2 regions of the Nonomuraea fuscirosea genome follow, and region 2 is predicted to be linked to the other one. Evidence: predicted binding sites of a transcription regulator. Region 2 holds the regulator's gene; the other holds the start of a gene.
The links. Region 2 encodes HrcA, which represses chaperone genes, less so after heat shock. Its sites were predicted from a motif close to TTGGCACTCTCNNNNNGAGAGTGCCAA; they were not measured.
Positions count from the first base shown of each region.

Region 1: groL (chaperonin GroEL) is a predicted target of HrcA. The motif match lies at 1,614-1,640, and genes of this name have one in related genera.

Region 1 is NZ_CP109074.1:11,195,270-11,202,405, forward strand. Features, by position in the region: gene thrC (threonine synthase) at 1-670, shown strand, start outside; gene OIE67_RS51700 (MoaD/ThiS family protein) at 695-970, shown strand; gene OIE67_RS51705 (cold-shock protein) at 1,219-1,419, shown strand; gene groL (chaperonin GroEL) at 1,749-3,377, shown strand; gene OIE67_RS51715 (hypothetical protein) at 3,527-3,763, shown strand; gene OIE67_RS51720 (YbhB/YbcL family Raf kinase inhibitor-like protein) at 3,828-4,358, opposite strand; gene OIE67_RS51725 (HelD family protein) at 4,422-6,455, opposite strand; gene OIE67_RS51730 (hypothetical protein) at 6,578-6,910, shown strand.
Region 2 is NZ_CP109074.1:7,666,350-7,673,485, reverse strand. Features, by position in the region: gene hemW (radical SAM family heme chaperone HemW) at 1-206, shown strand, start outside; gene OIE67_RS34895 (DUF4870 domain-containing protein) at 213-1,034, opposite strand; gene OIE67_RS34890 (DUF3097 domain-containing protein) at 1,031-1,837, opposite strand; gene OIE67_RS34885 (hypothetical protein) at 1,855-2,334, opposite strand; gene hrcA (heat-inducible transcriptional repressor HrcA) at 2,840-3,853, shown strand; gene dnaJ (molecular chaperone DnaJ) at 3,865-5,007, shown strand; gene OIE67_RS34870 (16S rRNA (uracil(1498)-N(3))-methyltransferase) at 5,004-5,729, shown strand; gene OIE67_RS34865 (hypothetical protein) at 5,926-6,582, opposite strand; gene OIE67_RS34860 (SigE family RNA polymerase sigma factor) at 6,579-7,091, opposite strand.

The DNA.
Region 1 (7,136 bases), 3.5 Mb from region 2:
GTTCTGTTCCGAGCTGATCGGCGACCCCATGGGCGACAAGTGGGGCTTCGTCAACGTCAACCTGCGGCCCTACTACGCCGAGGGCTCCAAGACGCTCGCGTACGAGATCGCCGAGCAGCTCGGCTGGCGGCTGCCCGAGCAGATCGTCATCCCCATCGCCTCGGGCTCGCAGCTCACCAAGATCGACAAGGGCTTCAAGGAGCTCATCCAGCTGGGGCTGGTCGAGGAGACGCCCTACAAGATCTTCGGGGCGCAGGCCGAAGGCTGCTCGCCGGTGTCGGCCGCGTACAAGGCCGGGCACGACGTCGTCCAGCCGGTCAAGCCCGACACCATCGCCAAGTCGCTGGCCATCGGCAACCCGGCCGACGGTCCCTACGTGCTGGACATCGCACGACGCACCGGAGGGGGCGTCGAGGACGTCACGGATGCCGAGATCGTGGCCGCCATCAAGCTGCTCGCCTCCACCGAGGGCATCTTCGCCGAGACCGCGGGCGGGGTGACCGTGGGCGTGCTGAAGAAGCTGGCCGAGAGCGGCAGGCTCGATCCCGAGGCCGAGACCGTGGTGCTGAACACCGGCGACGGGCTCAAGACGCTCGACGCCATCAGCGACGACGCCGCGCCCACGGCCGTGATCCGGCCCTCCCTCGACGCGTTCCGTGCGACTGTCTGACAACCAGGAAAGGCGACATTTACCATGAGCGTTTCTGTGCGGATTCCCACCATTCTGCGCACCTACACCGGGGGCAACGCCGAAGTGAGTGGCGAAGGCGCGACTCTTCGTGACGTACTCGCCAAGCTGGACTCCGACTACCCCGGCATCGGCGCGAGAATTCTGGATGAATCGGGCAAGATTCGACGTTTCGTCAACGTTTATGTTGGGGAAGAGGACGTCCGTTTCGCCCAGGGTCTCGACACTCCCGCCCCAGAGGGCACGCAGATCTCCATCATCCCCGCGGTCGCCGGCGGCTGAGCGCCGCGCGAACCCCGACCGTTGAAGGCGCCCCTTGTGGGCGCCTTCTGCTTTTCCTGGGCTAATTCAACGTTGTACGAGGTTCGCTGCGAAGAAATACCTGGTTTGCAGATTGACTCTGTTGCCAAACCCCGTGCCACAGGTATGGTCGAGGGCGATCGTCTGCCTGATTTTCAAGTTATGTCAGACGATTACAGGCCTCGCGGAGGAATGGGCGAGATCTGAGAGACCAGTAAGAGGAGTCGGAAGTGGCGCAGGGCACCGTCAAGTGGTTCAACGCGGACAAGGGCTACGGCTTCATCGCGGTAGACGGTGGTAAGGATGTATTCGTCCATTACTCAGCGATCATGATGGACGGGTACCGCTCTCTCGAACAGGGTCAGCGTGTCGAGTTCGAGATCACGCAGGGCCAGAAGGGGCCGCAGGCGGAGTCCGTCCGCACGGTCTGAGGTCACATCACTGGTATGCACCGGGCGGGCTCGCACGGCAGCGCAGTCCGTGCGAACCGTCACCCCCTCAATCGTCGACTCGCGTACGGCGGGCTGCTTCGGGCGGCTCGCCGTACTGACTTCTGACCTGGGGATGAACACCGGGCGCGGGTGCGTTCGCTTGCACTCGGCAGGGTAGAGTGCTAAACAGTTCGTTGGCACTCTGTGCAGCAGAGTGCCAACATCGGATCGAGACGATGGGGTCTGCCGAACGGAGATGCGGGCCCATGCCGTCGCGGGCGTCGGCTCGGTCCACGACAAGCCACCCTGCATCTGGGAGGTCTAGCCTTATGGCAGCCAAGATGATCGCGTTTGACGAGGACGCCCGGCGCGGTCTCGAGCGCGGTATGAACCAGCTCGCCGACGCCGTCAAGGTGACCTTGGGTCCCAAGGGCCGCAACGTCGTGCTGGAGAAGAAGTGGGGCGCTCCCACGATCACCAACGACGGTGTGTCCATCGCCAAGGAGATCGAGCTCGAGGACCCTTGGGAGAAGATCGGCGCCGAGCTGGTCAAGGAAGTCGCCAAGAAGACCGACGACGTCGCGGGTGACGGCACCACCACCGCCACCGTGCTCGCCCAGGCGCTGGTGCGCGAGGGTCTGCGCAATGTCGCCGCCGGCGCCAACCCGATGGCCCTGAAGAAGGGCATCGAGGCGGCCGTCGAGCGCGTCAGCGAGGAGCTCTCCAAGCTGGCCAAGGATGTGGAGACCAAGGAGCAGATCGCCTCCACCGCCTCCATCTCCGCCGCCGACCCCGAGATCGGCTCGCTCATCGCCGAGGCGATGGACAAGGTCGGCAAGGAAGGCGTCATCACCGTCGAGGAGAGCAACACCTTCGGCCTCGAGCTCGAGCTCACCGAGGGCATGCGCTTCGACAAGGGCATGACGTCGATGTACTTCGTGACCGACTCCGACCGCATGGAGGCCGTGCTCGAAGACCCGTACATCCTGATCGTCAACAGCAAGGTCTCGGCCAACAAAGACCTGCTGCCGCTGCTCGACAAGGTCGTGCAGTCCGGCAAGCCGCTGCTGATCATCGCTGAGGACGTCGAGGGCGAGGCCCTGGCCACCCTGGTCGTCAACAAGATCCGCGGCCTGTTCCGCTCGGTCGCGGTCAAGGCCCCGGGCTTCGGCGACCGCCGCAAGGCCATGCTCAACGACATCGCGATCCTGACCGGTGGTCAGGTCATCGCCGAGGAGGTCGGCCTCAAGCTCGAGACCGCCACCCTCGACCTGCTGGGCCGCGCCCGCAAGGTGGTCGTGACCAAGGACGAGACCACGATCGTCGACGGCGCCGGTGACGCCGAGCAGATCGCGGGCCGGGTCAACGAGATCCGGGCCGAGATCGACCGCACCGACTCCGACTACGACCGCGAGAAGCTGCAGGAGCGCCTGGCCAAGCTGGCCGGCGGCGTGGCCGTGATCAAGGCCGGTGCCGCGACCGAGGTCGAGCTCAAGGAGCGCAAGCACCGCATCGAGGACGCCGTGCGCAACGCCAAGGCGGCCGTCGAGGAGGGCATCGTCCCCGGCGGTGGTGTGGCTCTGCTGCAGGCCGGCGCCAAGGCCTTCGACAAGCTGGAGCTGGCGGGCGACGAGGCCACCGGTGCGGCGATCGTGAAGAAGGCGCTCGAGGAGCCCCTCAAGCAGATCGCGGTCAACGCCGGCCTCGAGGGCGGCGTCGTGGTCGAGCGCGTGCGCAACCTCACCCCGGGTGAGGGCCTCAACGCGGCGACCGGCGAGTACGTCAACATGTTCGAGGTGGGCATCCTCGACCCGGCCAAGGTGACGCGCTCCGCGCTGCAGAACGCCGCTTCCATCGCGGCGCTCTTCCTCACCACCGAGGCCGTCATCGCCGAGAAGCCCGAGAAGACCCCCGCTGCGCCGGCCGGCATGCCCGGCGGCGGCGACATGGACTTCTAGGTCTTTTCTCGTCGTAAGAACGAAGAGCGGTCCGGGCTTTTCCGGGCCGCTCTTGTTTTGTTTGACTGCCATTACGTTTCACAATTGCTCGGCTACTCCAAGTGAGGAAGGGTGGTGCCACCACACCGCCTGCACAAAGGAGTATGAGGATGTTTTCCCGCAGCAAGCGCATTTTCGGCATCGCCGCCCTGGCCCTCGTCGCCGCCACCACCGCCCCGGCCGCCCCGGCCTTCGCCGAGCAGCGCTCCCTGTCGCTGACCGACATCCCCCTGCTGCGTGAGCTGAAGGGGCCGCTGTGCCTGCCCAATTCGCGGACCGGGCTCACGGTGCTGGACGCGCTGCTGCCGCAGCTCATGGCCTGCGCCCAGACCCCGCTGTCCGACTGACAGCGGTCGCCGACACGAAGCGCCCCGCCGTCGCGGCGGGGCGCTTCGGCGTCTCCTGACGCGGTCAGACGCCGTAGAGGGCGACGATGTGGCCGCGGGCCAGGGTGTTGGCGGTGATGTTGAAGCCCACCACGGCCGGGCTGGCGTCACCGTCGACGCCCAGCCGGTCGACCCCGAGCGCGTGGACCGTGAAGACGTAGCGGTGCGGGTCGCCGGGAGGCGGGGCCGCGCCGCCGTACGCCTTCGTGCCGTAGTCGTTGCGCGCGTGCGCCGCCCCCTCGGGCAGGCCCTTGAAGTCGGGCGCGCTGCCCGCGCCCGCGGGCAGCTCCGTCACCGAGGCGGGCAGGTCGAACAGCACCCAGTGCCAGAAGCCGCTGCCCGTGGGGGCGTCGGGGTCGTAGCAGGTGACGGCGTAGCTCAGGGTGCCCTCGGGGGCGCCGGACCAGCGCAGGTGAGGCGACTGGTTCCCGCCGGTCATGCCCCAGTCGTTGAAGACGTGGAGGTCGGCGAGCCTCGCGCCGTCCTGGAGGTCGTCACTCTCGACCGTGAGCGCGGGAACCGACGGCAGGTGTTCGTGTGGAAGCGGTGCGGGCACGGCATCCTCCTAGGTTGAGAGCTGCTTGCCCAGCCATCCTAGAAGCGGCCGTGCCCGCCGCTCTCACGCCGTCAGCTGCGCCGGGAGCGCCTTGTCGTGCAGGACCGTCAGCGAGGTCACCGCGCGGGTCAGCACGACGTACAGCCGGGCCAGGCCCCTGGGCTCGGCGGCGACGATGTCGGCCGGCTCGACCACGATGACGTGGTCGTACTCCAGACCCTTGGCCAGGGTGGCGGGCACGATCAGCAGGCGGTGCCCCTGCGCGGCGTCGGGGTCGAGCACGGCGTGGGGGAGCTCCGCCAGCGCCCGCGAAACCTCGTCGACCAGCGCGTCGGGGACGATCACGCCGATCGAGCCCTCCTTGGCCAGCGCCTCCCCTGCGGCCCGCGCCACGGAACCGCCCTCACTGACGGTGAGCGAGCCGAGGCCGGGGCGCAGCGAGCGCGGCGCGGCCAGGGCGGGGGCGATGGACGGGAGCAGCCTGGCGGCGTAGTCGAGCACCTCGCGCGGCACGCGGAAGCCGAGCGTCAGCTCCGTCACCTCGCCCTCGCGCTGCCCCAGGTGCCGCAGCACCGACTCCCACGAGGTGGTCGACCACGGCGTCGTGCCCTGGGCCAGGTCGCCCAGTACGGTGGCCGAGCCGTTGCGGCAGCGCCGGCCGAGCGCCCGCAGCTGCATCTCGGACAGGTCCTGGGCCTCGTCCACCACGAGGTGGCCGAGCGACGGCGTGCGCTCCATGAGGTCGCCCAGCTCGTCGAGGAGCGCGGCGTCGGCGGCGGACCACTTCGCCGACTTCCAGCTCCGGTACGGCTTGCGCCAGATCAGCAGCTCCTGCTCCTCCGGCGACAGATCCGACTTGGCCGCCTTGACGGCCCGGCCGAGGAAGTCGGGATCGGACAGCAGCCGGAACAGCACCTGCTCGGGCGTCAGCTTGGGCCAGACGGCGTCCACGAGCTGCTTGACCGGCTTCGACCTGGCCACCGCGTCCTGCACCCGGTCGTCGGGCGACTCGCCGCGCTGCTCCATCCTGACCAGCACCATGTGCGCCAGCCGCTGCGCCAGGGCCGCCCGGCCGGGGTTGTAGCGGGTGGTGCCGCGCAGGGAGGCCACGATCTCGCGGACCTCGTAGTCGGCCACCCGGTGGCGGTAGGCGCCCTTGGTGAACACCAGGCCGTCCTCCGGCTTCACGATGTGCAGCCAGAGCGCGCTTTCCAGCACCGGCGCCATCCTGGCGTCGCCCTTCACCGCGGCCACCAGCGGGTCCTCGGGCGCCGCGTGCTCGCCCAGCAGGCCCGCCACCGTGGTCTGGTCGACCTTGACCTCGCCGAGCGCGGGCAGCACCGAGGAGATGTAGGACAGGAAGGCCCGGTTGGGGCCGACGATCATGACGCCGGACCTGGCCAGCCGCTCGCGGTGGGTGAACAGCAGATAGGCGGCGCGGTGCAGGCCGACGGCGGTCTTCCCGGTGCCGGGCGCGCCCTGCACGCACACGGTCTGGGCCAGCGTGGCGCGGACGATCTCGTCCTGGTCGGGCTGGATGGTGGCGACGATGTCGCGCATGGGGCCGGTGCGCGGCCGTTCGATCTCCTCGGTGAGGATCTTCGACGGGCCGATCTCGCCGCCCTCGCCGAGCGGCTCGTCCTCGAACGCGGTGAGCGCGCCGCCGTGGTAGCCGAAGCGGCGCCGGCGTACGACGCCCATCGGGTCGGCCGGGCTGGCCTGGTAGAACGCGCGGGACACCGGGGCGCGCCAGTCGATGACCAGCGGCTTGCTGCCGCCGTCGTGGACGTGGCGGCGGCCGACGTAGATCGTGCCGGGCAGGTCGTCGCCCCCGGCGCGGTCGAGGCGGCCGAAGAACAGCGGCGTGTCCGGATGGTCGGCCAGGGCCGCGACGCGCTGGTCGAGCAGCGACTGGAGGATCTGCTGCGACACCCAGTCGCCGGCCGCGTCGGCGGACAGGGACTGCGCGTGGGCGCGCATGGCCTTCAGCGCGGCCCTGGACTCGGCCAGGTGCGCCTGCTCCGAGGCGAGCACGTCGGTGGGTGCGCCATCGGGTGCGTCGGGGGGTATGTCGGGTGCCAGCTGGTGTGCGGGCATGCGGAAATGCCTCCTTGTCGGTTTTCGGAGGTGGTCAAGGCAGCGAATCGGCCAGTTTAACGGCGACTCCGGCATGACTCCAAAGCATTTACCGGCGGCGGTCTGGGTACGCACAGGAGGTGGTGCGGGTCCAGCTTCGTTTCTCCCCGGTCATCCCCACGATCGCGAGCTTCCTGCTCGCCGCGCTGTGGGCGCTGTCGGTGTTCGCCGGGTGGGGGGCGCAGGCGTTCTGCGCGGGCGGGGAGGCCGCCTCACTGTGCTCGCAGCGCCTGTCCACGGTCTCCGCCGTCTCCGGGCTGTTCGCCGTGCTGGCCGCCTGCTGCACGGTGGCCGCCTGGCTGTTCCCGTGGCCCCGGCACGATCCCCAGGCGTTCGCCCGGCTGATGGGCGCCGGGGTGCTGGCGTGGGTCGTCGCGGAGGGCGTGCTCTTCCTCGGGGGCCTGCTGGTGCGCTGAAGGGTGCGCTGAGTGGGCATGGTTGTGCGTGCTGAACTTGCGCGAATTGCCACAGATCCGTACGTTCGTAACCAACCTGGGAACACCGAAAAAATCGGGCATTTCAGGTGGGTTTGTCGGATCATGGGGGTATGTCGCAGGCGGCGTGATAGTACGCAGGTGAGGGGGGTGGTTCGAATGTCGTCGGCCCGCGGAGTCTCGTGGACATGACACCACGCGGAAGTGC
Region 2 (7,136 bases):
ACCGCGACGCCGAGCGGCTGATGCTGGAGCTGCGGCTGGCCTCCGGCTACCCGCTGGCGCGGGTGGCGCCGGCCGCCCGCCCGGCCGTGGCGAGCGCCCTGGCGCGCGGGCTGCTGGAGCCCGAGCCGTTCAAGGCCGGCTTGATGGTGCTCACCCTCCAGGGCCGGTTGCTCGCCGACGCCCTCGTCAGGGACCTCCTGGTATGAGGGGGTTCAGGTGATCATCCGGATGGAGAACGGGTAGCGGTACGGCTGCCCCTTGTTGCTGGCCACGGCGGCCTGGATGTGGAAGATCAGGGACAGCACCCAGATGACCGGCAGCAGCAGGACGCCGATGAAGATGACCGTCAGGATGCCCGCGACGAGGTAGCCGATGAACATCGTGATCTGGAAGTTCAGCGCCTCCGCCGCCTGGTCCCGGACATAGGGGGACTCGTCCTTCTTCATCAGGTAGATGATCAGCGGGCCGATCCACGAGACCAGCAGGCCGAGCAGGTGCGACAGCATCGCCATGGTGGTGTCGTCGGTGCCGGGGCGGGGGCCGAACCTGCCGGGGACGTACGGCTCGCCACGGCCGGGAGCGTAACCGTGGGGCTGCCCGTAGCCGGGCTGACCGCCGTGACCGGGCTGACCGTAGCCCGCTTGCCCGTAGCCCGCTTGACCGTAGTTGGGCTGGCTGGGACCGGGCTGGCCGTAGTTCGGGATCGAGCTGGGCTGCTGCCCGTAGGGGAGCTGCTGACCGGACGGGTTCTGCTGCCCGTATCCGGGTTGCTGCCCGTAACCCGGCTGTGAGCCGGGCTGCTGGCCATACCCGGGCTGTTGACCGTAGCCGGGTTGCTGGCCGTACCCGGGCTGAGAGCCGGGTTGCTGCCCGTACCCCGGCTGGGAGCTGGGCTGCTGGCCGTAGGACGGCTGTGAGCCGGGTTGCTGCCCGTAGCCGGGCTGGGGGCCGGACGCCGGAGGTTGGATGTCGGCCGCGGAGATCTTCTTGGTGGCGTCGTCATCGGGCGGCGGCTGGGGCGGGTCCTGGCTCATGGTGCCTCCGTAACGAAGTCGATCAGTTCCTCGACCCGGCCGAGCAGTTCCGGCTCCAGGTCCGTGTACGTCGAGACGGCGCCGAGAATGCGCCGCCAGGCCTGCGCCGGCTCCGTCCGCCAGCCCAGGGCCGCGATCACGCCCTCCTTCCACGGCACCCCGCGCGGCACGTCCGGCCAGGCGGGGATGCGCAGCACGGAGGGTTTGACCGCCTGCCAGATGTCGATGTACGGATGCCCCACCACGAGCACGTCCGGCGAGGTGATCTCGGCGGCGATCCTGCTCTCCTTGGAGCCGGGCACCAGGTGGTCCACCAGCACGCCCAGCCGGCGCCCCGGCTCGGGGCCGAACTCGGCCACGATGGCGGGCAGGTCGTCCACGCCTTCGAGGTATTCGACCACGACTCCCTCGACCCGCAGGTCGTGGCCCCAGATCTTCTCGACGAGGGCGGCGTCGTGGACGCCTTCCACGTAGATCCGGCTCTGCCTGGCGACCCTGGCCCGCAGCCCCTCCACCGCGACGGAGCCCGAGGCGCTGCGCCGGGGCGCGGCGGGGGCGGCGGCGGGGCGTACCAAGGTCACGGGCTTGCCCTCCAGCAGGAAGGCGGCGGGCGCCAGCGGGAACAGGCGGCGTTTGCCGAACCGGTCCTCCAGCGTGACGGCCTCCTTGTCGCAGGCCACCACGGCGCCGCAGAAGCCGCTGTCGGCGTCCTCGACGACCAGATCCATCTCGGCGGGCACCTTGGGGATCTTCCCCTTGCCCGGCCGACGCCAGTTTCCCGCCAGAACATCGCCCTCGTACACACGGGGACCGTAGCAAATCACCCGCTGACCGCAAGGCGCTTGCGCGCGCCGCTACGGCGGACCAGGACGACGACCGTGCCGGCGACGGCGGCCAGCAGGCCCGCGCCGGGCAGCAGGAACAGCCCCGCCAGCCCGCCGGTGACGCCGCCCAGACTGGACAGGAGGTCGCGGCCCACGCCGTAGCGGACGGTGGCCTGCTCCTGGTTGGTGCAGGTGAGCTGGTAGTCGCCCTTGGCCGGCGCGTTGATCACGAGGATCTCCTGCCAGGTCGTGTCGTTCCAGGTGACACTCTGGTTCCCCGCGACCTTGGCGAGCCTGGCCTGGCCGGGGCCGCCGGAGATGGCGCAGTCGTAGGAGATGCGGGCGGCGCTGGCGACGTACACGGCGGGTTTGTCGGCCGGATCGACCGTCACCGTGACGCTCTCGCCGGACTCGAACGTCTTCGTCGGCGCCATGTCCGTCACGCTGCTCACCAGGCCGCCGCCGAACAGAGCCACGCCCGCCACCGCGCACGCCAGGAACACGCCCCAGGCGGCGGCGAGCCACCACAGGCTGGGTTTTATGGCTTTGGAGTCGATTCGTGGTGGAAATTGGGCCTGTTGGCCGTATTGTCCGTACTGAGGTGGCGGGCCGAACTGGGTGGGCTCACCGTACTGCGGCGGCTGCCCGTGGGGTGGAGGCTTTCCGTACTGGGGCGGCTGCCCCTGCGGCGGTTGCCCGTACGGTGACTGTCCGTAGGGTTGTGAGCCGGGTTGCGGCCCGTACTGAGGAGGTTGCGGCTGACCGTGGTGGGGCCCCTGCTCAGACGGGGGGCCGTACGGCCGGGGCTGAGAATCGTCGGTCATGCTGGCCAGTCTGAGGCCTGTCGCTCACACCACGCCAGCAGCAGGATGGGACCCGCTGTTATCGCACCTTGTGGGCGAGAGCCGTACACTTGGCACTCGGGAACACAGAGTGCTAGACACCGCGTTCCTGAAAGAGACAGAGGCAGGAGGTGAGCACGTGCTCGACGAACGGAAGCTGGCTGTGCTCAGGGCCATTGTCGAAGACTACGTGTCCACCAACGAACCGGTGGGCTCCAAGGCGCTCGCCGAGCGTCACAACCTGAAGGTCTCCCCGGCCACGGTCAGAAACGACATGGCCGCGCTGGAGGAGGAGGGTTACATCACCCAGCCGCACACCAGCGCGGGCCGCGTGCCGACGGACAAGGGCTACCGCCTGTTCGTCGACCGGCTCTCGCAGGTGAAGCCGCTGTCCGGAGCCGAGCGCAGGGCCATCGAGACGTTCCTGGCCGGCGCGGTCGACCTCGACGACGTGGTCACCCGCACCGTCCGGCTGCTCGCGCAGCTGACCCGGCAGGTCGCGGTCGTGCAATATCCGACGCTGACCCGTTCGACGGTCAGGCACGTCGAGCTGGTCCCGCTGAGCGACCGGCGGGTCATGCTGGTGCTGATCACCAACACCGGCCGCGTCGAGCAGCGCGTGGTCGAGCTGCCCGAGGTGGTGGAGGACGCCCGCATCGCGCATCTGCGCGCCGTGCTCAACTCCTGCCTCGACGGCTGCGGCCTGAGCAGTGTGCCCGACCTGGTCGCCGACCTGCCCGAGCGGCTGCCCCTCGAAGACCGGCCCGTGGTGGCCACGGTCCTGTCGGTCCTGCTCGAGACGCTGGTCGAGCGGCACGACGAGAAGATCGTGTTCGCCGGCGCGGCCAACCTCGCCGGCGCCGACTTCACCACCGGCCTGCGCGACGTGCTGGAGGCGCTGGAGGAGCAGGTCGTCCTCATGCGGCTGCTCGGCGAGACAACCTCAGACACCCCGTCCGCGCTCACCGTGCGCATCGGCGCGGAAAACCCCTACCTGCGGGGGACATCCATCGTCGCGACCGGATACGGTTCTGGCGACAACCAACTGGCCCGGCTCGGCGTACTCGGGCCGACCAGGATGGATTATCCCGTGACGATGGGCGCCGTACGCGCGGTGGCACGCTACGTCAGCCAGATACTGGCTGCATCATAAGAGGTCGATAAGTGGCAAACAGCGACTACTACGCCACCCTCGGGGTGCGCCGTGACGCGAGTCAGGACGAGATCAAGAAGGCGTACCGCCGACTCGCCCGTGAGCTGCACCCCGACGTGAACCCCGATCCTGAGACCCAGGAGCGGTTCAAGGAGATCACGCAGGCCTACGAGGTGCTCTCCGACCCCAACAAGCGCCAGATGTACGACCTGGGTGGCGACCCCTTCGGCGGTGCGGGAGCGGGCGCGGGCGCCGCGGGCGGGTTCGGCGCGGGCTTCCCGTTCAGCGACATCATGGACGCCTTCTTCGGCACGGCGGCCGGCGCCCGCGGGCCGCGCTCACGCGCCCGCAGGGGTCGCAACGCCACCATCCGGGTGGAGCTCGACCTGCGCGAGACGGCGTTCGGCACCACCCGCGAGCTGGCCGTCGACACGGCCGTGGTGTGCGAGGTGTGCCACGGCGCCGGCGCCGCGCAGGGTACCCACCCCGACACCTGTGACATGTGCAACGGGCGCGGTGAGATCTCCCAGGTCACCCGCTCCTTCCTGGGCCAGGTCATGACCTCGCGGCCGTGCCCTCAGTGCGGTGGTTTCGGGACGATCATCCGCCACCCCTGCCAGGAGTGCTCCGGCGACGGCCGGGTCCGCACCCGCCGTACGATCAAGGTCCGCATCCCCGCCGGCGTCGAGGACGGCACGCACATCCAGCTCGCCGGCGAGGGCGAGGTCGGCCCGGGCGGCGGCCCGCCGGGAGACCTCTTCCTGGAGATCGTCGAGCGCCCCCACGAGATCTTCGAACGGCGCGGCGACGACCTCCACTGCACCGTGCAGATCCCGATGACGGCCGCCGCGCTCGGCACCGTGCTGGCGGTGGAGACGCTCGACGGCTCCGAGGAGATCGACGTCCGCCCCGGCACCCAGTCCGGCCAGGTCATCACCATGTACGGCCGGGGCGTGCAGCGCCTCAACGAGTCCGGCAGGGGCGACCTGCTCATCCACGTCAACGTCGAGACGCCGACCCGGCTCGACACCGCCCAGGAAGAACTGCTCCGCGAGCTGTCCAGGCAGCGGGGTGAGGAGCGCCCGCCTGGCAAGTTCGCACCGGGTCAGCAGGGTTTTTTCTCCCGCCTGCGTGACGCCTTCAACGGCCGTTGACGGCGCCCGTCTTCCTGGCCGAGGCGCTCGACGGCCCCGGGCTGACGCTCGACGGGCCCGAAGGGCGGCACGCCGCCTCCGTACGACGGCTGCGCGCGGGTGAGCGGGTCGATCTGACCGACGGCGCCGGCACGGTGGCCGAGTGCGTCGTACGCGAGACGCTGAAGGACGCGCTCAGGCTCGACGTGCTGCGCCGCTACCGGGTCGAGGCGCCCGCGCCCCGGCTCGTCGTCGTCCAGGGGCTGCCCAAGGGCGACAGAGGTGAGCTCGCGGTCGAGATGATGACCGAGGCCGGCGTGGACGTGATCGTCCCGTGGGCGGCCGCGCGGAGCATCACCCAATGGAAGGGCGACAAGGTCGCCAAGGCGCTCGGCCGGTGGCGGGCCACGGCCCGTGAGGCGGGCAAGCAGGCCCGCCGCTTCCACCTGCCCGAGGTGACCGACCTGGCCACGACGGCGCAGGTCGAACGGCTGCTCACCGGGGCGGCCCTCGGCCTGGTGCTGCACGAGGAGGCGGCCGAGCCGCTGTCGAAGGTGACACTGCCCGTGAGCGGCGACATCGTGATGGTCGTGGGGCCCGAGGGAGGCGTCTCGGAGGACGAGATCGCCCGGTTCGGGGCGGCTGGGGCGGCGCCGGTGCTGCTGGGGCCGACGGTCCTGCGCACGTCCACGGCGGGGGTCGCGGCGGCGGCCGTCCTGCTGAGCCGTACCGGACGCTGGTGAGGCGCGAGAGCCGCACAGGCCGTGAGAACCGCTCAGGCGTGAGAACCGCTCAGGCGTGAGAACCGCTCAGGTTGCGAGAGCTGCTCAGGCCGTGAGAACCGCTCAGGCTGTGAGGGTGTGACCGCGACGGTGCGGTGGTGAAGGTGTGACCGCGACGGTGCGGTCGTGAGGGTGTGCGGGGGCCGGCTGAGCCGGGTCAGGGCACCGTGGTGTCGGAGGTGTCCTGGAGCGGGCTGGCCAGGTCCGCGGGTGTCTCCATCGCGTCGTCGGTCGGCGGGCACTCCTCAGGCGGGCACGCCGTGGGCGCCACGCTCGTCTCCTCCATCGTCGGCGTCGGTGTCGGCGATGGTGACAGCGTAGGACAGTCGGCAGGAGGCTCGGTCTGCTCGGCCAGGGTCGAGGGGCAGTCGGTCGGCGTCGGGCTGGGCGACGGGGACGGCCTGCTGGTCGACTCGGCCTTGCGGCTGGTGCGCGGGGTCGGCGGCTTGGAGGTCTCGGGGATCACGACCGCGGGCGGGTCGGTGGTCCGCTCCGGCGGGGGAGGCTGTAGGGAGCGGGTGGTGGAGGAGTTGGAAGGAGCCTCGGAGGTCGTCTCGTTGTCGATGGGGGCGGCCGGAATCTGGTCGATGATCTGCGAGCGCAACGAGGGAACGGCCATCACGATCGTTCCCGCCACCAGCAGGGCGCTGGCGGCGGCCGCGCCCGCTCGCCACCAGAACAGATTGCGCACTCCACGCCGCTCGATGCGGCCACGGATGATCTCCAGTCCTTCCGGCGAGGGTACGACCGCGTCCGCCTCCGCGCGGAGCGCACGGCGCAAGAGGTCGCCGTACTCGTCGGGGGGATGGGTCATGACATTTTCTCCAGGACCGATCGCAACGCGGCCATACCACGTGCCGTGTGGCTCTTGACCGCGCCCTTGCTGATGCCCATGGCGTGAGCGATCTCAGCTTCGGACAGATCACCGTAGTAGCGTAGAACCAGTGCTTCTCTCTGTCGGGTCGGCAGGGCTCGTAACGCCTCGATGACGGCGGAGCGTTCCAGCTCGCCGATCGCGCCGTTCTCGGCGCTCGGAGCGTCAGGCAGGCCCTTGGGGGCGTATTTCTCGACGACCGCGCGGTGACGCAGCACGGACCGGGACCGGTTGACGACGGATTGACGCAGGTAGGCGAGTGCTTTGTCGGGGTCACGCAGTCTGCGCCAGGCGCCATGGATGGCGACGAACGCATCCTGCACGACTTCCTCGGCTGTTGCAATGTCGCGCACCAGCAACACGGCGAGACGCACCAACGACCGGAAGTGCGCGCTGTACAGCGCCGTCACGGCCATGTCGGCATCCCACCCGACCTGCACCGCCCCCATCGACCTGTCGGCCAGGAGGGTTTCGGTGGTCACATCAGTGGGACG